DNA from 4 places in the Cellulosimicrobium sp. SL-1 genome. Region 1 is predicted to be linked to each of the others. Evidence: riboswitches for the same ligand, from Rfam matches in the RefSeq annotation. Region 1 holds a riboswitch; each other region holds the start of a gene.

Evidence for each region. Region 1 has a riboswitch for thiamine pyrophosphate ahead of GWJ10_RS12755 (ECF transporter S component). Riboswitches for the same ligand answer to the same signal wherever they lie in the genome.
Region 2: it holds a riboswitch for thiamine pyrophosphate, as region 1 does, so the genes downstream of both, GWJ10_RS17550 (thiamine ABC transporter substrate-binding protein) here and GWJ10_RS12755 (ECF transporter S component) in region 1, are expected to answer to the same signal.
Region 3: it holds a riboswitch for thiamine pyrophosphate, as region 1 does, so the genes downstream of both, GWJ10_RS14320 (TenA family protein) here and GWJ10_RS12755 (ECF transporter S component) in region 1, are expected to answer to the same signal.
Region 4: it holds a riboswitch for thiamine pyrophosphate, as region 1 does, so the genes downstream of both, thiO (glycine oxidase ThiO) here and GWJ10_RS12755 (ECF transporter S component) in region 1, are expected to answer to the same signal.

What each region holds. Positions count from the first base shown of each region.
Region 1 covers NZ_JAACJC010000007.1:158,680-165,877, forward strand. Annotated here, with positions in the region: gene GWJ10_RS12740 (M23 family metallopeptidase) at 1-606, shown strand, start outside; gene GWJ10_RS12745 (energy-coupling factor transporter transmembrane component T) at 624-1,412, opposite strand; gene GWJ10_RS12750 (ABC transporter ATP-binding protein) at 1,409-3,223, opposite strand; gene GWJ10_RS12755 (ECF transporter S component) at 3,216-3,929, opposite strand; TPP riboswitch at 4,035-4,154, opposite strand; gene GWJ10_RS12760 (hypothetical protein) at 4,300-4,737, shown strand; gene GWJ10_RS12765 (Rv2578c family radical SAM protein) at 4,781-6,436, shown strand; gene GWJ10_RS12770 (PPOX class F420-dependent oxidoreductase) at 6,443-6,910, opposite strand; gene aspS (aspartate--tRNA ligase) at 7,192-7,198, shown strand, end outside.
Region 2 covers NZ_JAACJC010000012.1:31,692-38,889, reverse strand. Annotated here, with positions in the region: gene GWJ10_RS17570 (hypothetical protein) at 1-510, opposite strand, end outside; gene GWJ10_RS17565 (DUF4235 domain-containing protein) at 568-843, opposite strand; gene GWJ10_RS17560 (ABC transporter permease) at 950-3,487, opposite strand; gene GWJ10_RS17555 (ABC transporter ATP-binding protein) at 3,487-4,254, opposite strand; TPP riboswitch at 4,573-4,677, shown strand; gene GWJ10_RS17550 (thiamine ABC transporter substrate-binding protein) at 4,760-5,851, shown strand; gene GWJ10_RS17545 (iron ABC transporter permease) at 5,940-7,198, shown strand, end outside.
Region 3 covers NZ_JAACJC010000008.1:245,699-252,896, forward strand. Annotated here, with positions in the region: gene GWJ10_RS14300 (NAD(P)/FAD-dependent oxidoreductase) at 116-1,606, shown strand; tRNA gene GWJ10_RS14305 (tRNA-Leu) at 1,759-1,835, shown strand; gene GWJ10_RS14310 (VOC family protein) at 1,878-2,273, opposite strand; gene GWJ10_RS14315 (VOC family protein) at 2,358-3,284, opposite strand; TPP riboswitch at 3,371-3,499, shown strand; gene GWJ10_RS14320 (TenA family protein) at 3,490-4,242, shown strand; gene GWJ10_RS20025 (helix-turn-helix transcriptional regulator) at 4,355-4,837, shown strand; gene GWJ10_RS14330 (DUF6882 domain-containing protein) at 4,906-5,895, shown strand; gene GWJ10_RS14335 (ATP-dependent Clp protease proteolytic subunit) at 5,939-6,544, opposite strand; gene GWJ10_RS14340 (ATP-dependent Clp protease proteolytic subunit) at 6,544-7,198, opposite strand, start outside.
Region 4 covers NZ_JAACJC010000001.1:150,571-157,768, forward strand. Annotated here, with positions in the region: gene GWJ10_RS00725 (ABC transporter ATP-binding protein) at 1-1,521, opposite strand, end outside; gene GWJ10_RS00730 (DUF3817 domain-containing protein) at 1,643-2,089, shown strand; gene GWJ10_RS00735 (ThiF family adenylyltransferase) at 2,086-3,399, shown strand; gene GWJ10_RS00740 (thiazole synthase) at 3,495-4,337, opposite strand; gene thiS (sulfur carrier protein ThiS) at 4,347-4,580, opposite strand; gene thiO (glycine oxidase ThiO) at 4,586-5,860, opposite strand; TPP riboswitch at 5,850-5,952, opposite strand; gene thiE (thiamine phosphate synthase) at 5,997-6,710, shown strand; gene guaA (glutamine-hydrolyzing GMP synthase) at 6,753-7,198, shown strand, end outside.

The DNA.
Region 1 (7,198 bases):
GCGCGCCGCGTGCCGAGCCACGGCACCGACCTCTTCGCGACGACGTACGCGATCGACTTCGTCGCCGTCCGAGGGCGGCGCACCGCCGCCGTGCGCGACTGGCGCACCGCGCTGAGCACCGAGCCGCCCGAACGGTTCGTCGCGTTCGGGCGGCCCGTGCTCGCCCCGGCGGCGGGCACCGTCGTCGCGGTGCACGACGGCGAGCCCGACCACGAGGCCCGCCGGTCGCCCATCGCGCTGCTCGGCTACGCGCTCACGCAGGCGGCGCGGGCGCGCGGCGGTGCCGCGGCGCTCGCGGGCAACCACGTGGTGCTCGCCCTGGACCCGCCCGGCACGTACGTCGTCCTCGCGCACCTGCGCGCCGGGTCCGTGGCCGTCGTGCCCGGCCGACGGGTCGAGGCGGGCGACGAGCTGGGCCGGTGCGGGAGCTCGGGGAACTCGACGCAGCCGCACGTGCACCTGCAGGTCATGGACGCGCCGGACGCGCTCGCCGCCCGCGGGCTGCCGCTCGTCTTCCGGGGCTTCCGCGAGCGGTCCCGCGACGGCTCGTCGCGCGTCGTGGACCTCGGCGTCCCGGCGGAGGGCGCGGTCGTCGAGCCTGCGTGACCGCGGTCCGGCAAGCCTCACGCCGTGAGCGCGCCCAGCCCCGTGACCCAGCCCGCACGGACCCCGACGACGACCACCGCCGCGGCGACGGCGAGAACGGCGACCGCAGCGACGACGTCGGGCACGCCGAGCGGGACGGGCCGCGCCGTGGTGCGTGGACCGGAGCCCAGGCCGCGCGACTCGAGCGCCACAGTCAGGCGCTCGGACCGGCGCACGGCGCCGACGAGGAGGGCGAACGCGGCGGTCCCGAGCGCGCGGGGGGACCGGGGGAGCGTGCCGGGCCGCCGCCGCGGGTCGCGCACGGCCTGCGCGCAGCGGATCGTGTGCCAGGCGTCGGGCAGCTCGACGAGCAGCCGGTGGGCCGCGAGCACCGCGTACGTCCACGTCAGGGGCAGCCGCCCGTGCTGGTGGAGGCTCGTCATGAGGTGCACCGGGTCGGTCGTCACCGCGACCGTGAGCGAGAGGGCGCCGACGAGCAGCGTGCGCACGGCGAGCCCGGCGCCGATCGTCAGGCCGTCGGAGCCGACGGTGACCGGGCCCAGGTCGACCGGGTCGCCGCCGGGCCGGGTGGCGACGTTGACGACCAGCAGGCTCGTCGCGAACACGAGGAAGGGCACGTGCGCCAGGGCGAGCGTGCGCACGGGGACGCGTCCCGCGACCAGCAGCGCCGCGATCGTGAGCACCCACCCGATCGCGGGGGTGTACGGGTCGGTGACGAGCAGCGCACCCGTCGACACGACGAGGACGGTCGCGAGCTTGACCGTCGGGTTCCAGCGCCCGAGGGGCGTGCTGTGCGGAGCGGTCACGGGGCGACCTCCGCGAGGGCTGCGGGCGCGGTCTCTGCGGGGTCGGCTGCGACGGCGCCGACGGTGGCGTCGAGCGCCCGGACGAGCGCGCCCGGGTCCACGCCGTGGCGGCGGCCCGTGCGGGCCCACCACGCGAGCAGGGGAGGACGGCGCAGGCGGGCGCGCCGGCACAGCGCGTCGTCGGCCAGCACGGTGGCGGGCGGCCCCAGCGCCACGAGCCGGCCGCCGACGACGACGGCGACACGGTCGGCGAGGGCCGCGACGAGCGCGAGGTCGTGCGTGACGACGACCACCGCGCCGCCCGCGTCGGCGCGCTCGCGCAGCGCGTGGGCGACGGCGTCCGCCTGGGCGCGGTCAAGCCCCGACGTGGGCTCGTCGGCGAGGAGGACGGGCGGGTCGAGCACCGTCGCCGTCGCGAGGGAAAGGCGCCGCTGCTCGCCGCCGGAGAGCCGGTACGGGTTCGCGTCGGCGAGGTGCGCGAGGGCGAACGCGTCCAGGGTGCGCGCGACGCGTCCGTCGACGCCGTCGAGCCGCGCGAGCCGGGCCGACCAGGCGACCTCGTCGCGGACCGTGCGCGCGAGGAGCTGGTGCTCCGGGTCCTGGAACACCATCGCGACGGGCGCACCGGGCGCCGTCGTGATCTCGCCCGTGGTCCGTTCGAGTCCCGCCAGCCCGCGTAGGAGGGTCGACTTGCCGCCGCCGTTCGGCCCCACCACCGCGAGCACCTCACCCGCGTGCACGTCGAGGTCGACGTCGCGCACCACCGGCGTCTCGTCCCGCCCGCGCCGCCGGTGGCCTGCCGCGGCACGGTCCACCGCGAGGCGTCGGGCACGCAGGGCGACCGGGCCGGCGTCCGCGGCGCGGGGGTCGACGGTGCGGGGGGCGGCGCGCGCGAGGTCGACGAGCCAGGCGTCGGTCGCGGGCGCGCCGAGCGTGCCCGGGGCTCCTGCCTGCCGGAGCCGGACGTCGAGCGGCAGCCAGCACCCGAGCGCGGCGAGCGTGGCGGCGTGCGCGCGCAGGACGGCGGTCGTGGGGCCGTGCGCGACGACGCGGCCGGTGTCGTCGAGCACGAGCGTCGCGGCCGGGAGGGTCCCGACGTCGTCGAGGCGGTGCTCGACGAGCACGACCGACCGGCCGGGGGTGTCGGGCGCGTCCCGTCCGGGCGCCCGGACGAGCCCGCCCACGAGCGTCCCGACCTCGTGCGCCGCGGCCGGGTCGAGGAACGCCGTCGGCTCGTCGAGGACCACGAGCTCGGGGTCGGCGACGAGCGCCGCCGCGAGGGCGACGCGCTGCGCCTCGCCCCCCGACAGCGCGTGGGTCGGCCGGTCGTGCAGATGGTCCGCGCCGACGGCGGCGAGCGCGGCGGTCGCGCGGGCGTCCATCGTGCGCGGGTCCGCCGCCCGGTTCTCGAGCGCGAACCGCAGCTCGTCGTCGACGCGGGCGAGACAGAGCTGGTCGCCCGGCCGCTGCTGGACGAGGCCGACGCGCGCGGCGAGCGCCGCCGGGGTCGTGTCGCGCGGGTCGACGCCCGTCACGCGCAGGTCGCCCGTGACCGACCCCGGGAGCGTGTGGGGCACGACGCCGACGAGCGCACGCAGCAGCGTGGACTTCCCGCAGCCCGAGGGGCCGAGCACGAGCAGCCCGGTGCCCGCGGGGACGGTGAGCGTGAGGTCGTCGAGCACGCGCGTGCCGTCGTGGCCCACGGTGACGGTCAGACCGGCGGCGGCGACGGCGTCGGGCACGTCGCAGGGCATGTCGCCGGGCACGGCGTCCGGCGTGACGTCCGGTGCGGCGGTCGGTGCCTCAGCCACGGCGGTCGGCCCCGATCGCGAAGGCGTCGAGCGCGCCGGTGCGGGCGAGGGCGTCGCCGAGGAGGCGCGCCGCGATCCCGCACAGCACGACGCACGAGACGACCTGCACGCCGAGCCGGAGCATCGCGTAGTCCTGCCCGAGCCAGCCGAACCGGACCGCGTTGAACGCGTACGTGACGAGCGCCGCGCTGACGCCCGACGCGACGAAGACCCACCAGCCGTAGCGGCGGTACCGGGTGAGGGCGAAGGGGATCTCGGCCCCAACGCCCTGGACGAGCCCGACGAGGACGAGCAGCGGGCCGGCGGGCGACGCGAGGAAGACCACCTCGACGAGCGCCGCGAGCGTCTCGGTGAGGATGCCGACGCCCGGCTTGCGCACGATGTACGTCGCGAGGGGGCCGACGACGATCCACGCGCCCGCGAGCACGTTGGCGGCGAGGTCCGCGAGCGGTCCCATGGCGAGCTGGAGCGGGGCCCAGAGCTGCACGAACGCCCAGTAGACGAACCCGAACACGACCCCCAGCACGGCGACGAGGACCGTCTCGTGGAGGGTGAGGCCGCGGCGACGGGCACGGCTCGGGGGAGCGGCGACGGCCTCGTGGAGACCAGGGGCGGGCCGCGCACCGTCGGGCACGCCGTCGGGCGTGGCGCCGGGTGTGGGGGTGGGCGGGGTCGCCCGGGGCGGTGTGGTGCGGGGCTCGGTCATGCGGTTCCCTCCGTCGGGCCCCCGGGGCGAGGGGTGCACGACGGCGCGCCACCGCCGCCCCCGCGCGGACGGCACGCGCGGGGCGCGGGCACGAGCGCGCAGGGGACGGTGACGTCGGCCCTGCTCCCTTCGCTGGTACGAACCAGATCAGGTTCCACGGGTCTGCAGGGGGGACGGGTGTCCGGCCTGCACTCTCAGCGCTCGTGCGCTCCCCGGGGGCGTTCGGCCCGACCCTAGGGCCTGGACGGCCGCCGGACAATCCCGGCGTCTCACCCACCGGGACGCCCGGCAGCCGTGAGAAGGTGACGGCGACGAGGCGCCCGCGCGGACCCGGGTACGGGCTCCGACCACGAGGAACGAGGCAGTGCGCATGACCCGAGACAACGACCCCGCCGCGGTCGCAGAGCTGGACCGCCTCGACGAGGCCGTGCGGAGCGCGCCCGCGGGCGACACGTCGGCGCAGATCGCGCTGTGGCGGCAGACGGTGCGCCTCGGCACGTGGTTCTTCATCGCGCGGGGGTCCGAGGACCAGCCTCGTCCGTACGCCGTCGCTGCGGACCAGGGGCCCATGATCTGCCTCTACAGCAGCGCCGCGCGCGCGGACGAGGCGGCCCGGGCGCTCGGTCTGGCGGACGACGAGACAGGCTCCGTGCCGCTGCTCGGGGTACCCGTGCCGGCGGCGATCGACTACGTCGCGTCCTTCGGCGCGGCCGGGGTCGTCGGTGTCGCGCTGGACCACCCGCGCATCGGCCACCACATCCCCCTCGGGAACCTGGCGCTGCTCAAGGCGTGGTCCGCCGACGGCTGACCCGCCCTTGACAGCGCGTTCGAACGTTTGTTCGAATAGCGCGATGCGGTGGGACGGACAGGCGCTCGGCGCGGACGACGGCGCGCTCCCCGGGCTGGAGCGGGTCGGCCTCGTCCGCAGCGTGCGCACGCCCGAGTTCGCGGGCATCACGTTCCACGAGGTCACGGCCAAGAGCGCGCTGTCCAAGGTGCCGGCGATGTCGCGCATGCCGTTCCGCTGGACCGTCAACCCGTACCGCGGGTGCAGCCACGCGTGCTCCTACTGCCTCGCGCCCGCCACGCCCGTGCTGCTGGCCGACGGCACGCAACGGCCGATCGGCGAGCTGCGTGTCGGCGACGAGATCGTCGGCACCGCTCCGCACGGCGCGTACCGGCGCTACGTGCGCACCCGGGTGCTCGACCGCTGGACCACCCGCAAGCGCGCCTACCGCGTGACCCTCGCCGACGGCACGCGCCTCGTCGCGAGCGGCGACCACCGGTTCCTCACCGAGCGCGGGTGGCGGCACGTCGTCGGCGGCACCGGGCACCGCGCCCGCCTGGCGCTCGGCGACGTGCTCGTCGGGCCGGGCGCCGCGGCGCTCGCGGACGGGCGGCCCGTCCTCGACGGCCAGGGCGTCACCGGCGGCGAGGCACTACGCGTCGACTCCCTGGAAGCACTCGACGGGCCGGGGGAGACGACGGCGCTGGTCGACATCACGACCGGCACGCGTGACTTCGTCGCCGCGGGGGTCGTGAGCCACAACTGTTTCGCCCGCCCCACGCACGAGTACCTCGACCTCGACGCGGGCGAGGACTTCGACCGGGAGGTCGTGGTCAAGGTCAACGTCGACGACGTGCTGCGCGCCGAGCTCGCCCGCCCGTCCTGGGCGCGCGAGGCCGTCGCGCTCGGCACCAACACCGACCCGTACCAGCGCGCCGAGGGTCGCTACCGCCTCATGCCCGGCATCATCGACGCGCTCGCCGGGTCGGGCACGCCGCTGTCCGTGCTGACCAAGGGCACGCTCCTGCGCCGCGACCTGCCGCTGCTCGTCGACGCAGCCTCGCGCGTCGAGGTCGGGATCGGCGTGTCCCTCGCGCTCCTGGACCCCGAGCTCCAGGCGAGCGTCGAGCCCGGCACGCCCTCGCCGCGCGCGCGGCTCGACCTCGTCCGCACGGTCCGGGAGGCCGGTCTGCCGTGCGGCGTCATGGTCGCCCCGGTGCTGCCGTGGCTCACCGACTCGACCCGCGCGCTCACCGACCTGCTCGACGCCGTCAAGGACGCGGGCGCGACGGGCGTCACGGTGCTGCCGCTGCACCTCAAGCCCGGCACTCGCGAGTGGTACATGGGCTGGCTCGCGCGCGAGCACCCGCGCCTCGTCCCCGGGTACGAGCGCGTGTACGCCCGCGGCACGTACGCCTCGACGGCGTACCGGTCCTGGCTGTGGGACCGGGTGCGGCCGATGCTCGAGGCACGCGGGTTCGGGGTCGCGGGCCACCGCGGCCCCGCGGGCGTCGAGGGCCGGTTCCGCCGCGGCGAACCCGGCGACCGGCACCGCCGGCCAGGGCCGCCGACGGACGGCGCCTACCCGGCCGGCAGCCTCGCCGTCGACCCGGCGCCGCAGGACGCGCGCGACGGCCACGGTGGTGCGCTCGCGGGCATGCCGGTGGACGGCGGCGGGCTCGACGTCGTCGGCGGGGGAGTGGAGCAGGTCCTGTTCTGACCTGTCTCAGGCGTCGGCGAGGCGCGCCGGGAAGCCGCCCGTCGCCACCGGTCCCCAGCGCGTGATCGTCAGCCGCACGAGCGACTTGCCCTGGGTGACCATCGCCGCGCGGTACTCGTCCCAGTCCGGGTGCTCGCCGCCGACGGCGCGGTAGTAGTCGACGAGCGGCTCGACCGACTCGGGCAGGTCGATCACCTCCGCCTCGCCGTCGACCTGCACCCACGGGTCGGAGAACCGCTCGCCCAGGGACAGCAGCGACGCGCGCGGGTCGCGGCGCACGTTGACCGCCTTGGCGCGCTCCGGGTACGTCGACACGACGACCCGACCCGCGTCGTCGACCCCGTACGTGACCGGGCTGAGCTGGGGACGGCCGTCGGCGCGGGTGGTGACGAGGACGCCGTCGTGCCGGGAGCGCAGGAACTCCTCGAGCTCGTCGCGCTCGACGCGCCGGTTCGTCGCGATGGTGCGTGCCACGGGTGACCCTCCTTCGTGCGGGCGGCGGGCCGGACGGCCCTGCCGCGGCCGGTCGGCCCGTGCGCCCGCGGGCGCGGCGCCGGTCCCGGCGGTGCCGCCACGGGACGTCGCGGCGGCACCGCCACGGTATCCGGTCGCCCCCGCCGGTCGAGAGCGGACCGTCGACCGCCTCCGGTCGGAGGTATCCGGTCGAGCCGCCCGCCCGCCCGCACTAGACTTCAGCGGACGCGCCCCCGCTCCGGGAGCGCGACCCCCCACCGCCCACCTGGAAGGAACCCTCCGTGCTGC
Region 2 (7,198 bases), on a different contig from region 1:
CAGCGCGCCAGCGACGACGAGCACGACGGTGAGCCCGAACCCCTCGGGGACCGGGCTGGCGGTCTCGATCCCCGCGCCCGCCGCGAACGCGTGGTCGAGCGCGGCGGAGTCGATGTACGCCTGCCAGTCGGACGACAGGCCGCCGTAGAACTCGTAGATGACGAGGTAGGGGACGAGGACCGACGCGATCGAGCCGAGCAGCGCCCGGACCTCGAGCCGGTCGCGCTCGGTGCGCGGCTCCCGCCGCAGGACGTGCAGCATGACGACGATCCCGACGACCGTCGCGAGCGGCGAGAAGCACAGCACCAGGAGGCCCAGCACGCCCGACGACGGCGCGACGGCGAGCGCGGCCCGCAGCGCGAGCTCGTGCAGGACCTGCGCGAGGACGGCGACCGCGACGAGCGCGGGCCAGTGCCGGGCCAGGAGCCGGCCCGCGTCGGCGAGGACGCGCAGGCCGGCGCGCAGGATCGAGTCCTGAGGGGGCGTCGGGCTCGCCGGCGGGGCGGTCACGCGCGCCAGGCTACCCGGCGGCCCGGCCTCCCTCGCGCGGACGGAGCGGGCCGGACGTCAGGCGCGCGACGCGAGGCGGGCGACGACGCGCTTCGCCTCCTTGCCCGCGAAGCGGCGGGCGAGGACGCCGACGCCCGCGGCGACGGCGGCGAAGGTCACGGCCTGGACGACGCCGACCTCCTCGTCGTCGAGGTCCTTCGGGGCGTCGTGCCCGGTCACCTTGGCCCAGACGAACGTGACGAGCTTCTGCGCGGCCCAGCCCGCGGCGAAGGTCAGGGCGACGGTCCCGACCTTGAGGGCCAGGGTCTGCTCGGTCTCGTTCGTGTCGGCCACGAGGGGTTCCTCCGTCGGTCGGGGCGCCGGGCGGCGCCGGGCGTGCTCGCACGACCACCGTAGTGCGAAGTCGCCGCCCACGCGTCGCCCGGCGCGCTCGCCCGGCTCAGTCGTGGCTCACCGCGTCCAGGACGGGCAGGCGCGCGGCGCGCACCGCGGGCCACACCGCGGCGACGACGCCCACGACGCCGGCGAGCACGAGCATGGCGCCGAGCTGGGCCCACGGCACGGCGAGGGTCGTGAAGCCCTGGTCCGCGAGCACCGACGGGAGCGCGGCGGCGAGGCCGGTCCCCACGGCGAGCCCGACGGCCGTGCCGAACACCGCGACGAGCACGGACTCGATGAGGATCGTCGTCGCGAGCTGGGCCCGCCCGAGCCCGACGGCCCGCAGCAGCCCGATCTCGCGCGTCCGCTCCGCGACGGACAGCGCGAGCGTGTTGACGATGCCCAGGACGGCGACGAGGACGGAGAGCCCCAGCAGGGCGTAGACGATCGCGAGGACCGACTCGACCTGGCCGGCGACGTCCGCGGCGAACTCGTCGGCGTCGAGCACGGACGCCACGACGTACGGCGCGACGGCGTCGGTCACCCCGGCCCGCACGGCCGCGAGGTCGGCGTCGGGCTCGGTGTCGAGGAACAGCATCTCCGTCGTCGTCGCGCCGACCGCGGCCGCCACGTCGGGCGGCAGGAGCAGGTCGACGGAGAACGCGTGCGAGTCGACCACCGCGCCGATGCGCACCTCCCGGGCCGGGAGGTCGGGCCGTGCCGGGTCGGCGAGCGTCAGGACGTCGCCCAGGGCCCAGCCGTGCTCGTCGAGCGCGTCCGCCATGACGGCGGCCTCGCCCCGCGCGTACGCGGCGAGGTCGCCCTCGGTCGCGGTCGTGCGTACGGAGCGCCCGAAGCCCTCGGCGGGGAACCCGACGACGAGCTGCGGCTCGCCGTCGACGACGACCTGCCCGTACGTCGTGACGTCGACCGCCGCGACGCCGGGCACGGCGCGGACGTCGCCCGCGACCCCGTCGGGCAGGTACGGCATCGCCGAGCGGACGACGAGGTCGGCCGCGGTCTCCTGGTCGACGATGTCCTGCACGGAGACGCGGGTGGACAGCGCGAGGACGGACGTCGTCGAGACGAGCGCCATCCCGACGACGAGCGCGCCCGCGGTCGCCGCGGTCCGCCGCGGCTGGCGCGTGACGTTGCCGCGCGCGAGACCGCCGAGCGGGCGGACCAGCGCGACGAACGGCGCGGCGAGGACGGTCAGCACCGGGCCGACCGCGAGCGGGGCGAGGAGGAGCACGCCCGCGACGACGCCGGCCGCGCCCAGGCCGAGGAGGGGCGCGCCCCCGCTGCCGACCACGGCCGCCGCGACGACGAGCCCCACGCCCGCGAGCAGCGCGAGGGTCCCGGCGGCGGCACGGGCCCGCCCCGTCCCGGCGGGCCGGACGACGTCGGCGCGCATCGCCTCCACCGGGCGCACGAGCGCGGCGTGCCGCGCGGGCAGGGCGGCGGCGAGCACCGACACGACGACGCCGACCACGAGCGGGACGGCGACCCCCGTGGCCGTGACGGGCAGCGAGCCGGAGAGCTCCATGCCGACGGCGCCGAGCCCGCTGCGGGCGAGCTCCGCGAGGCCGAACCCGGCCCCGACGCCGAGCAGCGCGCCCACGGCCCCGACGACCGCCGCCTGCCCCACCACGGAGCCGAACACCTGCCCGGGCGACGCGCCCACCGCGCGCAGGAGCGCGAGCTCGCGCGTGCGGCGTCGGACGTGCATCGAGAACGTGGTGGTGATGATGAACGTGCCGACGAACAGCGCGAGCGCGGCGAACACCAGCAGGAACGTCGAGACGAACCCGAGCTGGTCGGTGATCGCCTCGCTCGTCTCGGCGCGCAGCTCCGCCCCCGTCAGCGCCTCGGCGCCCGCGGGGAGCGCGGTCGCGACGGCGTCCCGCAGCGCCTCCGGGGAGACGTCGTCGGCCGCGTACAGCGCGACCGACGGGACGAGGTCGTCGGGCGCGTACGTCGCGGCGGCGGTCCCGGCGTCGAGCAGGACGATCGTCGCGCCCGCCATCGGCGCGGACAGCGAGACCTCGCCGACCACGCGCACGGGCCGCACGGCGTCGCCCAGCACGACGTCGGTCGTGCCGCCCACCGCGAGGCCCGACGCCGCGAGCGTCGCCGACTCGAGCGCGACCTCGCCGCCGTCGCGGGGCGCGCGGCCGTCGACCACCTGGGGGCCGGGGTCGCGGGGGTCGTAGGCGACGCCGATGCTTGGCGCCTGGCTGCCGAGGACCGCGGTCCCGTCCGCGCCCACGAGCACCGCGGGACCGCTCACCTCGGGGAGCGCGAGCGCGACGTCGTCGCGCGCGCCGAGGTCGTGCGCCAGGTCCGCCGGGACGAGGCTGCGCGCGCCGCCGACCTGGGCGGACGCCGACGTGAGCGCGTCCCCGGCGGGGGACGCGCCGCGCACGTACGCGTCCGCCTGGACCGACGAGGCGACGATGCCGTCGAACGTGGTCGCGAGCATCGCGCGCAGCGCGAACGTGCCGGTCACGAACGCGACGCCGATCGTCACGGCGAGGACCGAGAGGACGAGCTGCGCGCCGTGCGCGCGCACGCCGCGCAGCGCGATCCGGCCCATCATCAGGCGGCCGCCGTCGTCGGTGCCGGGGTGGCGTGCGCCGGTGACGGCGCGGCGGGCGTGAGGGAGCCCAGCGTGTCGAGGACCGCCTGCGGCGTGGGGTCGTGGAGCTCGGTCACGAGGCGGCCGTCCGCGAGGAAGAGCACCCGGTGGGCGTACGACGCGGCGGTCGGGTCGTGCGTGACCATCGCGACGGACTGGCCGAGGTCGTCCACGGACGCGCGCAGGAAGCCGAGGACCTCCGCGGCGGCGCGGGAGTCGAGGTTCCCCGTCGGCTCGTCCGCGAGCACGATCGCGGGACGCGACACGAGCGCCCGCGCGCACGCGACCCGCTGCTGCTGCCCGCCCGACAGCTCGGCGGGCCGATGCCCCAGCCGGGGGCGCAGGCCCACGGCGTCGACCACGCGGTCGAACCACTCCCGGTCGACGGGCCGCCGCGCGATCGCGAGCGGCAGCACGATGTTCTCCTCCGCCGTGAGCGTCGGCACGAGGTTGAACGACTGGAAGACGAACCCCAGGCGCGTCCGCCGCAGGCGCGTCAGCCGGCGCTCGCTCATGGCGGAGACGGTCTCTCCGTCGACGACGACGGTCCCCGCCGTGGGGGAGTCGAGCCCCGCGAGGCAGTGCAGGAGCGTCGACTTGCCCGAGCCGGACGGGCCCATGATCGCGGTCAGGCGCCCCCGCTCGAGGTCGACGTCCACGCCGTCGAGCGCACGCACCGCGGCCTCGCCGCGCCCGTACGTCTTCACCAGCCCGCGCGCGGTCGCGATCGCGGGTCGCGCAGCGCCCTGAGCGCCCTCAGCGCCCTCAGTGGGCGGGCCCTCGCGCGGGGTGCTCCGCTGTGCCGCACCTGTCGTCGTCACGTCCTCGTCCGTCCTCTCGTCGTGCCGCTGCGCGGGAGCGTCGTGGCTCGCCGGGCGGCGCCGTCCTGTGGTGGCCGCCGGGGCTCCCGGCGGCCGTACCGACCCTCCCGCGGCGCGCGTGCCCGCGGCATCGGGGGCGGGCCCCGAACCGCCCCTGGTCCGCGGTCGCCGGTGCTCAGGGTTCTCTCAGGGGAGTCTCCGGGTGAGGGGCCGGTGTAGGCTCGCGGTGAACGACAGGGGAGCTCCTGGAGGAGCTGAGAGTGCGGACCACCGCAGACCCTCGAACCTGATCCGGTTAGCACCGGTGGAGGAAGTCGGGAATCTCGATCACCTGCTCGCGCGGTCCGTCGCGCTCACCCGGCGCACGGCTCGTCGGGCCGGTGGACCCCTCCTGAACGTCCAGGGAGGACACATGCAGCACACGACCACCGTCGCCCGCCGCGGCCGGGCCCTCGCGACCGGCGTGGGCGCGACGCTCGCGCTCCTCGCCCTCGCGGCCTGCTCGGGTGGTGACGGCGCCGGGGGCGACGACGCGTCGTCGGGCATCGGGGGCACGGTCACGCTGGTGACCCACGACTCCTTCGCGGTGAGCGACGACGTGCTCGCCGCGTTCGAGGAGGAGAGCGGGCTCACCGTCGAGCAGGTCGCGCCCGGCGACGGGGGCGCGCTGGTCAACCAGCTGATCCTCACGAAGGACTCGCCCCTCGGCGACGTCGTGTTCGGGATCGACAACACCTTCGCGTCGCGCGCGATCGACGAGGGCGTCCTCGAGCCGTACACGCCCGCGGACGTCTCGGAGTCCGCCGCGTCGTACGCGGTCGGCGACGGCGGCGAGCTCACCGCCGTCGACCTCGGGGACGTGTGCGTCAACGTGGACCACGCGTGGTTCGCCGACGCGGGGATCCCCGAGCCCGTGACGCTGGAGGACCTGGCGAAGCCCGAGTACCGGGACCTCCTCGTCGTGACCAACCCCGCGACGTCGTCGCCGGGCCTCGCGTTCCTCCTCGCGACCGTCGGGGCGTTCGGCGAGGACGGCTGGGAGGACTACTGGGCGGACCTGCGCGCCAACGGCGTGAAGGTCGTCGACGGCTGGTCCGACGCGTACTACGTGGACTTCTCCGGCTCGGAGGGCGCGGGGCCGCGCCCGCTCGTGCTGTCGTACTCGACGTCGCCCGCGTTCACGCTCACCGAGGACGGCTCCGCGTCGACCACGGGCGCGCTGCTCGACACGTGCTTCCGCCAGGTCGAGTACGCGGGCGTGCTCGCGAACGCGAAGAACCCCGAGGGCGCACAGCAGCTCCTCGACTTCCTCGTGAGCGAGACGTTCCAGGCCGACGTCGCCGACCAGATGTACATGTACCCGGCCGACGACTCCGTCGCGCTGCCCGACGGCTGGGCCGAGTTCGCGCCGCTCGCCGACGAGCCCTTCGAGGTCGCGCCCGCCGACGTCGCGGCGCACCGCGACGAGTGGATCAAGGCATGGACGGCGACGGTCGTCGACTGACCCCCGGTCCCCCGGCGACCACGGCTCTACCTCGCGGGGTAGAGCCGTGGTCGCGCAGGGGAGAACCGTGGTTTCCCGAGGTAGAGCCGTGGTGAGGGGTCGGGCGGTCCGGCGGGGCGGCGTCGGGCGCGGGGTGCTGTGGGGTCTGGCGGCGGCGGTGCCGCTCGCGTTCCTCGGGGTGTTCTTCGCGTGGCCGGTCGTCACGCTCGTGGCGCGCGGGTTCGTCGGGGACGACGGCGGCCTCGACCTCTCGGGGTTCGCGGAGGTCTTCTCCGAGCCCCGCACGTGGCGGATCGTCGGCCTCACGCTCTGGCAGGCCGTGCTCGGCACGGCGCTGTCGCTGCTGCTCGGCGTGCCCGGCGCGTACGTGCTGTACCGGTGCCGGTTCCCCGGTCGGCGGGTCGTGCGCGCGCTCGTCACGGTGCCGTTCGTGCTCCCGACCGTCGTCGTCGGCGTCGCGTTCCGGTCGCTGCTCGTGCAGGGCGGCCCGCTCGGGTTCCTGCGGCTCGACGAGACGTTCGCCGCGATCGTCGTCGCGCTCGTGTTCTTCAACTACTCCGTCGTGGTGCGCACGGTCGGCGGGCTCTGGGAGCACCTCGACCCGCGCGCCGAGCAGGCGGCGCGCGCCCTCGGCGCGACGCCGTGGCGCGCGTTCCGCACCGTGACGCTCCCGGCGCTCACGCCCGCGATCGCGAGCGCCGCGTCGATCGTCTTCCTCTTCTGCGCGACGGCGTTCGGCGTCGTGCTCGTGCTCGGCGGCATCCGCTACGGGACGATCGAGACGGAGATCTGGATCCAGACCACGCAGTTCCTCGACCTGCGCACCGCCGCGGTGCTGTCGGTCGTGCAGCTCGTGGTCGTCGCGGCGGCGCTCACGGTCGCGAACCGCACGCGGGCCCGGCGCGAGCGCGCGCTCAACCTGTCGTCGTCGGCGTCGTCCGCCCACCCGCTCCGCCTGTGGCGCGACGGCCGCCCGACGGGCGACCTCGCGCCCGCAGCGCTCACCGCGGCCGTGGTCGCCGTGCTCGTCGGGCTGCCGCTCGGCACGCTCGTCGTGCGCTCGTTCCGCGTCCCGGGCGGCGGCTGGGGCCTCGACAACTACGCGAACCTCGGCACCACGGGCGGGCGCAACGCGCTGTCCGTCACCGTGTGGGAGGCGGCGGGCAACTCGCTGCGCACCGCCGCGCTCGCGACCGTGCTCGCCGTCGTGATCGGGGGTCTCGTGGCGCTCGTCGTGTCCCGGCGCCCGCGCTCGCGCGGCGGGCGGCGCGCGATCTCGGTGCTCGACTCGGTGTTCATGCTCCCGCTCGGGGTCTCCGCGGTGACGGTCGGCTTCGGCTTCCTCGT
Region 3 (7,198 bases), on a different contig from region 1:
TGTGCCCGCGTGTGCCCGCCTCTGCCCCCGTCCGTCCGCGCGGCGTGGGGCGCGTCACGCTCGTCAGGCGGACGCTCCGGCTCGCCTGTGCCGCAACCGGTAATACTCTGGAACCATGCCTCAGAATGACCTGACCTCGGTCAGCCGTGCCCAGACCGCTTCGCCGCGGCCCCGCAAGGTGCCCCGCGTCGTCGTCCTCGGCGGCGGCTCCGTGGGTCTGTACGCCGCCCGCCGGCTGCGCAAGAAGCTCGGTCGCCGCGAGGCGGCGATCGTCGTCGTCGACCCGCGCCCGTACATGACGTACGCGCCGTTCCTCCCCGAGGCGGCCGCGGGCTCGATCGACGGCCGCGACGTCGTCGCGCCGCACCGCCGTGCGCTCAAGGGCGTCGACGTGCTCCAGGGCAAGGTCGTCTCGATCGACCACACGGACCGCCGCGTGACGATCCACCCGGAGGAGGGCGACGACTACTCGGTCACGTACGACCACCTGATCGTCGGCCTCGGCTCGGTGTCGCGCACGCTGCCCATCCCGGGCCTTGCGGAGAACGCGATCGGCTTCAAGAACGTGGAGGAGGCCATCGCGGTCCGCAACCACGTGCTCAACCGGATGGACGTCGCGTCGTCCACGTGGGACGAGAAGCTGCGTCGCCGCATGCTCACGTTCACGTTCGTCGGCGGCGGGTTCGCGGGCATCGAGGCGCTGGCCGAGATCGAGGACATGGCCCGCTACGCGACGCGCAACTACGCGACGATCGAGGAGAAGGACCTCCGCTTCGTCATGATCGAGGGCGCGGGCCGCATCCTGCCCGAGCTCAGCGAGCCCATGGCGCAGTACGCGCTCGACGAGCTGAAGAAGCGCGGCATCGAGTTCCACCTCAGCACGTTCCTGTCGTCGTGCGTGGACGGCCACGTCGTCACCTCGACCGGGGTCGAGTTCGACTCCGACACGATCGTGTGGACCGCGGGCGTCAAGGCGAACCCGGTCCTCAAGGAGTCGTCCGACCTCCCGGTCGACAAGCTGGGCCGCATCACCGTGCTGCCGACGCTCCAGGTCGCGGACGCCGACGGCAACGTCGTGCCGAACGCGTGGGCCGCGGGCGACTGCGCCGCCGTCCCGGACGTGCTGAACCCGGGCAAGTTCTGCCCGCCGAACGCGCAGCACGCCATCCGTGAGGCCACGCGCCTCGCCGACAACCTCGCGCTCGAGCTGCACAGCGAGCCGCCGGTCGAGTACCGCCACAAGAGCGTCGGTACGGTCGCGTCGCTCGGCCTGTACAAGGGCGTCGCGGAGCTGTTCGGCGTGTTCAAGCTCCGCGGGACGCTCGCGTGGCTCATGCACCGCAGCTACCACGTCATGGCGATGCCGACGGGGAACCGCAAGATCCGCATCTTCATCGGCTGGATCGGCCAGTTCCTCATGGGCCGCGAGCTCGTGTCGCTCGGCTCGCTGCACGACCCGCGCGCGGAGTTCCGCGCCGCGTCCGTCCCGCCCAAGAAGGACGGCGACCCGGTCAAGCAGACCGCGCAGGGCTCGGCGGCCGCGGCGGAGTCCGGTGCGGGCACCGTCGACGCCGACGACCGGACGCCGGCGGCGAAGGCCTCCTGAGGCCGCGGCCGGGCCCCCGGCCCGGCCGTCGTGCCCGACGACGAGGGGCGAGCCGCGCGTGCGGCTCGCCCCTCGTCGCGTCCGGGTCCGAGCGGGCGGCCGTCGTGGCGACGGGCCCGGGGAGCCCCGCGCGCGCGGTAGATTCGGCCCGCGCCCCCATGGCCCAACTGGCAGAGGCGGCCGGCTTAAACCCGGCGTGTTCCGGGTTCGAGTCCCGGTGGGGGCACCATGCCGACGGGCGGTCGGCTCCGAGGCGCCAGGGCTCCCCGGGCTAGGACAGCCCCGTCGGCCCCTCCGGCTCGGCCGGGGGAGCGGCCTCCTGGCCGAGGATCACGACGGTGCCGTCCGGGTCCTGCACGCGCGCGACGCGCTCGCCCCACGGCTGGTCCGCGGGCGGCTCCAGGACGGGCACGCCCGCGGCCGCGAGGTGCTCGACGGCGCGGTCGCAGTCGTCGACGTACACCCACAGCACGACGCGAGTGTCCGCCGGAGGCGGGTCGCCCTGCCCGAGGCCGAGCGGCGACCCGCCCACGCGCACGCTCACGTAGACGGGTGGGCCGTCGTCGGGGAACGCGTACTCGACCGTCCCGCGCAGCAGGTCGCGGTAGAAGCCGAGGGACCGGTCGAGGTCGGCCACGGTGAGGACGGGGAAGAGGCTGCGGAACACGGTCGCTCCTCGGTGCGCTCGGCGGGTCCTCCCATCGTGCGCCTCGTGCCCCGGGCGCGCGCCCCGTGCCCGGGGCGCCGCGCCTCAGCGCGCGAGCAGCTCCTCGGTCGTGGTGCCGGGGACGGACAGCGTCACGCGCGTGCCCCACGGGTCGTGCACGACGACGGAGCGGCCGTCGTCCGCGTGCTCCAGCCCGCGGGCGCGGAGGCGCGCGACGAGCGCGTCGAGGTCCTCGCGGCCCGGCACCGTGACGGCGACGTCGCCGAGCCCGAGGCTCGCGGCGCGGGGCCCGGCACCCGCGCTGTTCCACACGTTCATCGCGACGTGGTGGTGGTACCCGCCGGCGGACGCGAAGAGCGCCCCGCTGTACCCGGTGAGCGTCGCCTCGAAGCCGACGGCGTCGACGTAGAAGGCGTGGGCGGTCGCGACGTCGCCCACCTGGAGGTGCACGTGGCCGACGCGGCCCGCGAGCGAGGGGCCGGCGTCGAACGTCTCCTGGTCGAGGTGCGTGCGCAGGTAGGCGTTCGGGTCGAGGAACGTCGTCGTCATGAGGATCTGGCCGTGCTCGCGCACCCAGGTCTCGCGGGGGCGGTCGGTGTAGAGCTCGACGCCGTTGCCCTCGGGGTCGGTGAAGTAGAACGCCTCGCTGACGAGGTGGTCGCTCGACCCGACGAACGTGCCGCGGCGGTCCTGCGCGGCGCGGTAGACGGTCGCGGCGAGGCTCGGGCCGTCGTCGAACAGGAAGGCCGTGTGGAACAGGCCGGCCTGGCGCGGGTCGACGGGCGGGAGCCCGGGCGTGTGCACGAGGCGCAGCATGGGTGTGCGGCCGCGGCCCAGCACACGGTGCACCTCCGCGCCGCGCGACCGCTCCTCGAGCGGGGCGAGGGCGAACGCGCCTGTGTAGTACGAGGTCATGAGCTCGAGGTCGCCCACGCGCAGCGTGACGGCGTCCATGCTCGTGGACGGGGACAGGAGGCGGTCGGTCGGCGCGCCCGGCGTGCTCGTGGTCATGTCTACTCCAACTTGTTGTCGCTACAACTATATTCCCACACCGTGGCGAGGGCTCCCGCACCGGCGCCGTCCTTGCTAGGGTCGGCGCGAACCACGCGGGGCGTCCCGCCCGGGCCACGGCCCGGGCCGAGGGACTGAGACGAGCGGTACGGCCGCCCGGACCCGTCGAACCTGATCTCGCTAGCACGAGCGGAGGAACGTGGGCATGACGACGCCTGCTGCCATCACCCTGAACCCTGTCCTCGCGCACGACCCGACCGCGCTCGTCCGGCAGGAGGAGACCGGCTTCACCGCCGACCTCGCCCGCCGGTACGCGGACCTCTTCGAGACGTTCTACGACCACCCCTTCCTGGCCGGGCTGCGCGACGGCTCCGTCGAGCCCGCCGCGGTCCGCCACTACGTGGGCCAGGACCACCAGTACCTCACGGCCTACCTGCGCTGCTACGGCCTCGGCATGGCCCTCGCGCCCGACCGGTCGTGGGCGGCCTACTTCCACGACAAGGCCGGCTTCCTCCTCGACGACGAGTCGCACGCGCACCACGCGATGTGCGACTTCCTCGGCGTGACGTACGAGGAGGCGCAGACGCACCGCCTCGCGCCGAGCGCGCAGGCCTACGTGGACCACATGACGGCGGCCGGCCGCGACTCGCTCGGCGTGCTGCTCGCCGCGCTGCTCCCGTGCCCGTGGACCTACATCTGGTCCGCGCGGCGCTTCTGGCTCGGCGAGCGCGAGACGACGCCCGGCGCCCTCGGCGACGACCACCCGCTCGCGGGCTGGTGGCAGTTCTACGCGGCCGAGCGCACCGAGGACGTCCTCACGGACCTGCGCGCACGCCTCGACGCGCTCGCCGCGGACGCGGGCGAGGCGGAGCGCGCGCGCATGGAGCGCGCGTTCGAGCTGAGCTGCCGCCACGAGATCCGCTTCTGGCAGATGGCCTGGTCGCTCGAGCGCTGGTGACCCGTCCGGCCGGGCGCGCGGCCGGCTCGCGTCGTGCGCCCGGCCTTACGCCAGCAGCAGATACCCACCCGGGTGCCTCGGCACCCGGGTGGGCCGCGGGTAGCGTGAACGCATGGACGCGACGAGCGCGGTGCCGGGCACGCTGCCGGACGTGGTGCCGGACGGGGCGACGCCGAGCCCCCGCTCCCGGGCGGGCGGGCGGGCGGAGCCCCTCCTGCGCCACGTCATCGGGGGGATCCTGCGGCGGGCGCGGCTCGCGCAGGGGCGCACGCTCGTCGACGTCGCGGCCGCCGCGCGCGTCTCCACCGCCTACCTGTCCGAGGTGGAGCGCGGGCGCAAGGAGGCGTCGTCCGAGGTCCTCGCCGCCGTGTGCGGCGCCCTCGGCCTGCGCCTCGTCGATCTCGTCGCCCGCACGGGCGAGGAGCTGCGGCCGCTCGCGCCCGTCCGCGTGCTGTCCTCCGCGCGAGAGCGCGGTGCCCTCTCCGCGCCACGGCACGTCGCCCCGGCGGGCGAGCCCGTGCGGGACCTCCCCGTCGCCGAGACGCTCCGACGTCCGACCGCGCGCGCCGGCGACGTCCTGCTCCTCGCGGCCTGAGCGACGGTCCCCGTCGCACCGCGTGTCGTGCGGGGGCCGGGCGCGGTGCGCGCCGCTACCGTCGGTCCATGACGGAGCCGCAGACCGCGCACGGCACGGCAGCCCAGGACGTCCCGGCCCTCCAGGACCTCGTCGACGACGCCGCGTTCCTCTCCCACGAGCACCAGCTCCACCTGACGGACCTCCACGGCGACGACGCCTGGGCCGCCGACCTGACCACCGGGGTCTTCACCTTCACCGCGCCCGACGGCGGGACCGCGACGTGCCGCCTTCAGTTCCTCGGCACGGCCGCGCCCGGGCCGGGCACGTGGATGTGGGCGTGGCAGAACGTCAACGGCTTCCCCGACGCCGTGCTCACCGCCGCCGAGAGCACGCGCCGGACCGGGCTGCGCGAGGCCGCCGAGCCGGAGCTCCCGCTGGCCGACGACCTCGCTCACCGGCTCGCGCTCGCGGCCAAGGCCGTGACCGGCTCGTCCGCCCACTACAGCGCCCCCGTCGGCGGCGGCACGCGGGCGTGGTTCCTTCTGGACGACGCCGACCTCGCCCTGCCCGCCCCGAGCGTGCCGCGCGTCGTGCGGACGCTGAGCGAGGGGCTGCTGTCCGTCACGGTCGTCGACCACCGGCGCGCCGTCGCGTCCTACGCGAGCGCGCGCGGCCTGCCGGCCGTCGCGGACGGGACCGGCGCCGTCGTGCTGGACGTGCCCGACGGCACCGTGACCGTGCGGTTCGACGAGCGCGGGCGGATCGCCGGCATCTCCGCGTCGTCCCGACGGACCGCCGCGCCCGAGGCCGCCGCGCCCCTGGCCGCCGAGCCCGAGGCCGCAGCGGCGGAGCCCGAGGCCGCGGCGTCGGAGCCCACGGCGTCGGAGCCGCCCACGGCAGACCCTGCCGCCTCGGAGCCGACGGCGCCCGCGCTCACCGTCTCGGAGCCACCGGCGGACGAGCCGGCCGCGCCCGAGCCTGCGCCCGCGGCGCCGGAATCGGCCGTGCCCGAGCCGTCGCCCGCGGAGACGACCCCCGAGCCGCGCCGCCGGTCGTGGTTCCGACGACGCGGCTGACGACGCGGCTGACGTGGCACGGGGTCGCCCCCGCGGTCGGGCGTCACGCCGCCGCGGCGAGCTTGCGCGAGGTGACGACGGCGTCCGCGACGCCGTACTCCACGGCCTGGCGCGCGGTGAGCACGAGGTCGCGGTCGGTGTCGGCGCGCAGGCGCTCGACGGTCTGGCCCGTGTGCCGCGCCAGCACCTCCTCCGTCTCGGACCGGATCCGGAGGATCTCCTCCGCCTGGATCGACAGGTCCGAGATCGTGCCCTCCCCGCCGCCCGACGGCTGGTGCAGCAGGACGCGCGAGTGCTCCAGCACGAACCGCTTGCCCGGCGTGCCCGCCGCGAGCAGGACGGCCGCGGCGGAGGCCGCCTGGCCCATGCAGATGGTCGAGACGTCGCAGCGGACGAACTGCATCGTGTCGTAGATCGCCATGAGCGCGGTCGCGGAGCCGCCCGGGGAGTTGATGTACAGCCCGATCTCCTGGTCCGGGGCGTCCGACTCCAGGTGCAGGAGCTGCGCCATGACGACGTTCGCGACGCCGTCGTCGATCTCCGTGCCGAGGAACACGATGCGCTCCGACAGCAGGCGGGAGAAGACGTCGAACGCGCGCTCGCCCAGCGGCGTGCGCTCGACCACGGTCGGGATCGTGTAGCTCGCCATCACAGACCCACCTTCCGGGCCGCGCGGGCGGGGCGGACGTCGTCGACGCTCTCGACGATCCGGTCGACCATCCCGTACTCGAGCGCCTGCTGCGCGGTGAACCAGCGGTCGCGGTCGGAGTCGTCGGCGATGGTCTCGACGGACTGCCCGGTGCTCTCCGCGAGGAGCCGGTGCATGAGCCCCTTGGTGTAGACGAGGTTCTCCGCCTGGATCGCGATGTCGACGGCGGTGCCCCCGATCCCGGCCGACGGCTGGTGCATCATGATCCGCGCGTGCGGCAGCGCGAACCGCTTGCCCGGCGTCCCCGCGCACAGGAGGAACTGGCCCATGCTCGCGGCGAAGCCCATCGCGACGGTCGACACGTCGTTGGGGATGAGCCGCATCGTGTCGTAGATCGCGAGGCCGGCGCTCACCGAGCCGCCGGGGGAGTTGACGTAGAGCGCGACGTCCGCGCGCGGGTCCTCCGCCGAGAGCAGGAGGAGCTGGGCGCACAGGCGGTTCGCGACGGCGTCGTCCACGGCCGTGCCGAGGACGACGATGCGCTGGTGGAGCAGGCGCGTCGTGAGCTGGTCGTCGAACGAGGAGGCCGCCGAGGCGGCAGCCTCTGCGCGCGGGGTCCGGTGGTGGTCGCCGACGGCGGGTCGGCCGGTCAGG
Region 4 (7,198 bases), on a different contig from region 1:
CTCGGTGTGCGCGTCGACGGCGCTCGTCGGCTCGACGAGGACGAGGATCTCCGGGTCCGTGAGGAGCGCCCGGGCGAGCGCGACGCGCTGGCGCTGGCCGCCCGAGAGCGACCGCCCCTTCTCGGGCAGCTCGCCCGCGAGGCCGTCGGGCACGGAGTCGAGCACGTCGTGCGCGTCGGCCGTGCTCACCGCGGCGAGCACCTCGGCCTCCGTCGCGGTGCCGCGCGCGTCGAGCTCGTCGCGCAGCGCGCCCGAGAAGAGCTGGGGCGTCGCCTCGGCGACGACGACGCGGCGCCGGAGCGCGTGCTTGTCGAGCGCAGCGAGCGGCGTGCCGCCGAGCCGCACGGGCGTGGCCGCCTCCGCGGCGTCGTCGAACCGACCCAGCCGGGTCGCGACGGCCGCCGACGCGTCCGGGTCCGCCGAGACGAGCGCGACGACGCGCCCCGGCTCGAGCACCAGGCCGCTCGTCTCGTCGACCAGGGGGCTGCCCTCGGGCGGCATGGGCGCGGTGGCCGGGGTCGCGCCCGCGGCCGGCTCGACCGCGAGGACGCGCACGATCTTGCGCGCGGCGACGTGGGCGCGCGTCGCGATGTTGAGCATCTGCGTCGCGACCTGCAGCGGCCAGCCGAGGAACGCCGCGTACCCGTAGAACGCGACGAGCTGCCCGGGCGTGATCTCGCCGCGCAGGGCCGCCGTCGCGCCGAGGTAGACGACGAGCACGACGAGCAGGCCGGGCAGGAGCACCTGGAGCGCGTCGAGCGTGGCCTGGGTGTGCGCGACCTTGACGCCGGCCTCGCGGACCTTCTGCGACTGCCGCGCGTAGCGGCCCACGAACACGCCCTCGCCGCCGATCCCGCGCAGGATGCGCAGGCCCGAGACGGTGTCCGCGCCGAGCGTCGTCAGGCGGCCCTGCGCCTCGCGCTGCGCGGCCTGGCGCTGCTGGAGCGGCTTGACGAGCAGCGCGAGCACCGCGGCGACGACCGGCAGGCCCAGCACGACGACGAGCCCGAGCTGGAGCGACGTCGAGAGCATGATGACCGCCACGACGACGTACGCGCCGAGCGCGCCGAGGAACTGGCCCATCATCGAGAAGAGCTGGCCGACGCGCATCGCGTCGCTCGCGACGGTGGACACGACCTCGCCCGTCGGGAGCTCCTCGGTGATCGCGTCGCCCGAGCGGGCCGTGACGTCGCCCACGAGCTGCGACGTCGTGAGCGCCGAGCGCAGCCAGTTCGCGATGTCGAACCGGTGCTGCGTCACGCCCGTGACGACGATGCCCAGGCCCAGCGCGAGCAGGAGGCCCGCCCAGCGCCACAGCTCGGCACCGAACCCGGCGGTGAGCCCCTCGTCGAGCGCGCGGCCGAGCATGTACGGCTGGAACGCCTGGCACGCGAAGTTCACGAGGCCGAGCAGCACGGACACCGTGAGAACCGTCCACTGGCGCCGGGCGATCCAGAGGAGGTAGCGGGACGGGCCGCGCAGGTCGGGGGTCCCCGGGTCGGGGAGAGGGAGGGGTCGCACGGTGTTCTACCCTAGGTTCGGCGTCCGACACGCGGCGACGGTTTAACGCGGCGACCGCGTCACGCCACCGCACGCGGCGGAGACCGCCGCGGCCGTCTCGCCCGGAACGAGGACCTCTCCCATGACCACGCAGGACCCGGCCACCCCCACCGACGCGCCCGTCGTCGCCCCCGCCGACGCGGCGGCCCCCAGCGCGGAGGCCGCGCGCACCGCGATCCGCAAGGCGCGCGGCGCGCTCGCGCGCTACCGGGTCCTCGCGATCATCACCGGTGTGATGCTGCTGATCCTGTGCGTCGAGATGCTCGTCAAGTACGGCGTGGGCCAGTTCGTCGACGTCGACGGGATCATGCGGTACGTGTCCTGGATCCCCTTCGCGCACGGCTGGATCTACGTCGTGTACCTCGTCACCGTGCTCGACCTGTGGACCAAGATGCGCTGGGGCTGGGGCCGCCTCGCGACGATGGTGTTCGCCGGCGTCGTGCCGGTCATGTCGTTCATCCTCGAGAAGAAGGTGCACGCCGAGGCCGACGCGAAGCTCGTCGCGCTGGAGGAGCAGTACGCGGCATGACCACGCCGCTCGCGCCCCTCGTCGCGCCCGGTCCCGAGCTCTCGACGCCGGAGCTCGAGCGCTACGCGCGCCACCTCGCGCTGCCGGGCGTCGGTACCGAGGGCCAGCGGCGGCTCGCGGCCGCGCGCGTGCTCGTCGTCGGCGCGGGCGGCCTCGGCAGCCCCGCGCTGCTCTACCTCGCCGCCGCGGGCGTCGGCACGATCGGCATCGTCGACGACGACGCCGTCGACACGTCCAACCTCCAGCGCCAGGTCATCCACGGCGGGTCGGACGTCGGACGTCGCAAGGTCGACTCCGCGCGCGAGAGCATCGCGGACGTCAACCCGCACGTCCAGGTCGTCGAGCACGCGCTGCGGCTCGACGCGGACAATGCGCTCGACGTGCTGCGCGGCTACGACGTCGTGCTCGACGGCGCCGACAACTTCCCGACCCGCTACCTCGTCTCCGACGCGGCCGAGGTCCTCGGCCTGCCCGTCGTCTGGGGCTCGATCTACCGCTTCCAGGGACAGGTCAGCGTCTTCTGGGCCGCGCCCCGGTTCGCCGTGCCCGACGACGCCCCGCACCCGGACGCCGCGGGTCCCGACCCCGCGGGGTCGGGGGAGCAGGGCCCGCGCGGGGTCACCTACCGCGACGTGTTCCCCGTCCCGCCGCCCCCGGGCGCGGCACCCGACTGCGCGACCGGCGGCGTGTTCGGCGCGATGTGCGGCACCGTCGGCTCCGTCATGGCGACCGAGGCGATCAAGCTCGTCACCGGCGCCGGCACCACGCTGCTGGGCCGCCTCGCCGTCTACGACGCCCTCGACCTCTCGTGGCGCCAGCTCATCGTGCGCGCCGACCCGACGCGCGAGCCCGTCACCGCGCTCCTGCCGGGCGACGACGCCTACGCCGCGTTCTGCGGGCTCCGGCCGGTGGCTCAGGCCGCGACGGTGTCCGGTGCCGGGGCGGGGCCGACCGGGGCGGCGGGGGCTGCGCCGCGGGACGTGTCCGCGCCCGACGCGGCCGCCCTGCTGCGGGCCGACGACGCCGCACCCTTCCTCCTCGACGTCCGCGAGGACTGGGAGGCGCAGGTGCGCCCGCTCCCCGGGGCGACGCTCGTCCCGAGCGGCGCGTTCCTCGGCGGCACGCAGGACCCCGGTGCCGCCGCGGCGCTCGCGGACCTGCCCGCCGACCGCCCGGTGCTCGTGGTGTGCGCGGTCGGCGGCCGGTCGGCCCGCGTCGCCGATGCCGCCCGCGCCGCGGGCCTCGACGCCCGCTCCGTCGTCGGCGGCGTCCAGGCCCTCCTCGACGCCCTGAAGACCCCCACCCTCTAGCCCCTGCACGTCGACCAGGTGGTCGTGGCGCGTCCTGGTCGACGGACGAGCCGGAATGGCCTGCTCGGCCCGCCGGGACGGCCTGGTGGACGGGGTCAGAGGGCCAGGTCCAGGCGGCCTTGCGGGGACGAGCTCGCCAGGGCGCCCTCGCGGCGGGGGATGCGCCCGGCGCCCGCGGCGAGCCGGCCCGACTCGACGGCGAGGCGCATCGCGCGGGCCATGCGGACCGGGTCGGCGGCGCGCGTGACGGCCGTCGCGAGGAGCACGCCGTCGCAGCCGAGCTCCATGGCGAGCGTGGCGTCGGACGCCGTGCCGATCCCCGCGTCGAGGATGACGGGCACCCGGGCCGCGGCGGCGATCGCCTCGATGTTGCGCGGGTTGAGGATGCCGAGCCCCGTGCCGATGGGTGCCCCGAGGGGCATGACGGCGGCGCAGCCGACGTCCTCCAGCCGGCGCGCGAGGATCGGGTCGTCGTTCGTGTAGGGCAGCACGACGAACCCGTCGCGCACGAGCTGGTCGGCCGCCTCGACGAGGCCGACCGGGTCGGGCAGGAGGGTCACGTCGTCGGCGATCACCTCGAGCTTGACCCACTCGGTGCCGCACGCCTCGCGCGCGAGGTGCGCGGTGAGGACGGCCTCCCGCACGGAGAAGCATCCGGCGGTGTTGGGCAGCGCGCGGATGCCGAGGCGGGCGAGCAGCGCCCAGATCCCCGCGTCGGGGCTCGCGTCCCCGCCGGCGCGGACGGCGACGCGTCGCATCGCGACGGTCGTCAGGGCGGTGCCCGACGCGACGAGCGCGTCCTCGAGCGTGAGCAGGTTCGCGGCCCCGCCGGTGCCCATGACGAGGCGCGACCCGATCGGGGTGCCGGCGACGACGAGCGGGTCGTCGGCGTCGGCCGGGCCGCTCGCGGTGGCGGGGGAGACGTCGGTCGTGGTCATGGGTCCTCCTCAGCCGCCCTGGACGGCGGTGACGATCTCGATGCGGTCCCCGGGCGCGACGACGGTCGTCGCCCAGGCGCCGCGCGGCACGACGGCGTCCCCGACGGCCACCGCGACGCCCTGCGGCGTGCCGTCGGCGACGTAGGCGGGGACGAGCGCGGCGACGAGCCGCTCCAGGTCGACGTCGCCGTCGAGCGGGTACGGCTCGCCGTTGACGAGCGCGGTGGGTGCGGGTGCGGTCACGGGTCTCACCTCGGTGTCGTGGCGGTGCGGGCGAAGCGGTCGGTCCGGGCGGTGGCGAGGGCGGTCGCGACGTCGTCCCTGGGCTCGGTCCCGCCCAGGCCGGAGAGCCCGCCGAGCCCGGCGACGACGGCGTCGGCCGTGAGCGGGGCGAGCAGGATGCCGTTGCGGCCGTGGCCCGTCGCGAGGTGCAGCCCCGGGACGTCCGTCGGCCCGACGAGCGGGAGGTTGTCCGGGGTCGCGGGACGCCCCCGCGGCGTCACCTCGACCAGCGCGGCCTCGTCGATCCCCGGCAGGAGGGCGCGCGCGTCCCGCAGGAGCGCGAAGACCCCGCCGGCGGTGGCGCGGCGGTCGTCCGGGTTCTCCTCGGTGGTCGCCCCGACGACGACCTCCCGGTGACCCGCGCGCGGCCCCGCCGGCTCGGCGTCGCGCGGCACGACGTACACCGGCCGGCCCTGCACGAGCCCGCGCACGACGTGCTCCAGCGCGAGGTCCGGGCCGGCGTCGAGCCGCAGCGTCTGACCCTTCACCGGGCGCGTGGGCACGACGACGCCCGGCACGTCCGCGAGGAGGGCGCCCGACTGCCAGCCCGCCGCGACGACGACCGCACCCGCGCGGTGGAGCCGGCCGGCGTCGTCGTGCACGCCGACCACGCGCCCGGCATCGAGCACGAGCCGGGTCGCGGACGCGCGGACGACGCGCGCCCCGGTGGCCGAGCCCGCACCCGCGGCGTCGCGCCCGCCGACCGCCGAGAGCAGCGCGGCGTGCGTCGCGCGCGGGTCGACCGCGTGGTCCGCGGGGGCCCACGCCGCCCCGGCGACGCGCGGGCCAAGGTACGGCTCGCGGCGGCGCGCGTCGGCGACGGTGAGCTCGTGCGACGCGAGACCGTGCGCGGCGTGCAGCGCGAGGACGCGGCGGAGCAGCGCGAGGTCGTCCGCGTCGTAGGCGAGGGTGAGCGTCCCGGCGGTCCGCAGCCCGACGTCCGCCCCCGTCGCCGCGCGCAGGTCCGCGGCGAACGCCGGCCACGCCGCGGCGGCCGCGAGGTGGAGCCGCAGGGCGGCCTCCTCCCCGAAGTCGGCCTCGGTCACCGGCGCCAGCATCCCCGCGGCGGCATGCGTCGCGCCCGCGCCCGGCGCCGGGTCGAGCACCGTGACGGTCAGGCTCGCGCGCGCCGCGCGCCACGCGACGGCGAGACCCACGATCCCGCCCCCCGCGACGACGATGTCACGCGCGCCGTCGGGCACGACGGAGCCACCCGCGGACGGGTGGACGGACAGGCTCATGTGCGCTCCCTTCGCTGGCATGACCCAGATCAGGTTCGACGGTCGGCGGCGACGCCCTCTCAGCCCCGTGCGGGGCTCCCGTGCTGTCGGCCACAGTACCTCCTGCCGTGGGCCAGCCGAGGTTAGGCTCCTGCGGGTGAGCTCCGAGACCTCCACCACCCCGGCCTCTCCCGCCCCGTCGGCGGCGGACGCCGCACGCGCCCGGCTCGCCGACGCGCGGCTCTACCTCTGCACGGACGCGCGCGAGGAGCGCGGCGACCTCGAGGACTTCCTGCGGGCGGCGCTCGCGGGCGGGGTGGACGTCGTGCAGCTCCGCGACAAGACGCTCGACGTCGCGCGGGAGCTCGAGCTCCAGGAGCTCGTCGCGCGCGTCGCGACGGAGCACGGCGCGCTGTGGGCCGTGAACGACCGGGCGGACGTGGCGTCGGTCACGGGCGCGCCGGTCGTGCACATGGGCCAGGGCGACCTGCCGGTCCCGGCCGTGCGGGCGCTGCTCGGCGCGGGGCCCGTGCTCGGCCGGTCCACGCACTCGGCCGCGCAGGCGGCCGCGGCGGAGGCCGACCCGGCGGTGGACTACTTCTGCGTGGGCCCGCTGTGGGCGACCCCGACGAAGCCGGGGCGGGCCGCCGTCGGCCTGGACCTGCTGCGCGACGTCGCGGCGACCCGGCCCGCGACGCCGTGGTTCGCGATCGGCGGGATCGACGCGGACCGGCTCGACGCGGTCCTCGACGCGGGCGCGACCCGGATCGTGGTGGTGCGCGCGATCACGGCGGCGAGCGACCCGGAGGCGGCCGCCCGCGCCCTGCGCGAGCGCGTCGCGGCGCGCGCCGAGGTGCGCACCGACGCCTGAGACGCGGGACGAGCCCCGCCGCACGGCGACTATCCTGGACGGGTGACGTCACCCGCCACCGCTCCCGACACCCCCACCACCGCCGAGGTGGCCTCGACCCCGCGGCCCGTGCTCGTCGTCGACTTCGGCGCCCAGTACGCGCAGCTCATCGCGCGCCGCGTGCGCGAGGCCAAGGTCTACTCCGAGATCGTGCCGCACACCTTCACGGTCGAGCAGATGCTCGCCAAGGACCCAGCCGCGATCATCCTCTCGGGCGGTCCCTCGTCCGTGTACGCCACGGGTGCCCCGTTCGTCGACCCGGCGCTGTTCGAGGCCGGCGTGCCCGTCATGGGCATCTGCTACGGCTTCCAGGCCATGGCGAAGGCCCTCGGCGGCGAGGTCGCCCAGACGGGCCTGCGCGAGTACGGCGGCACCGAGGTCGAGGTGTGCGCCGCGGGCGTGCTGCTCGACGGCACGCCGCAGAACCAGACCACGTGGATGAGCCACGG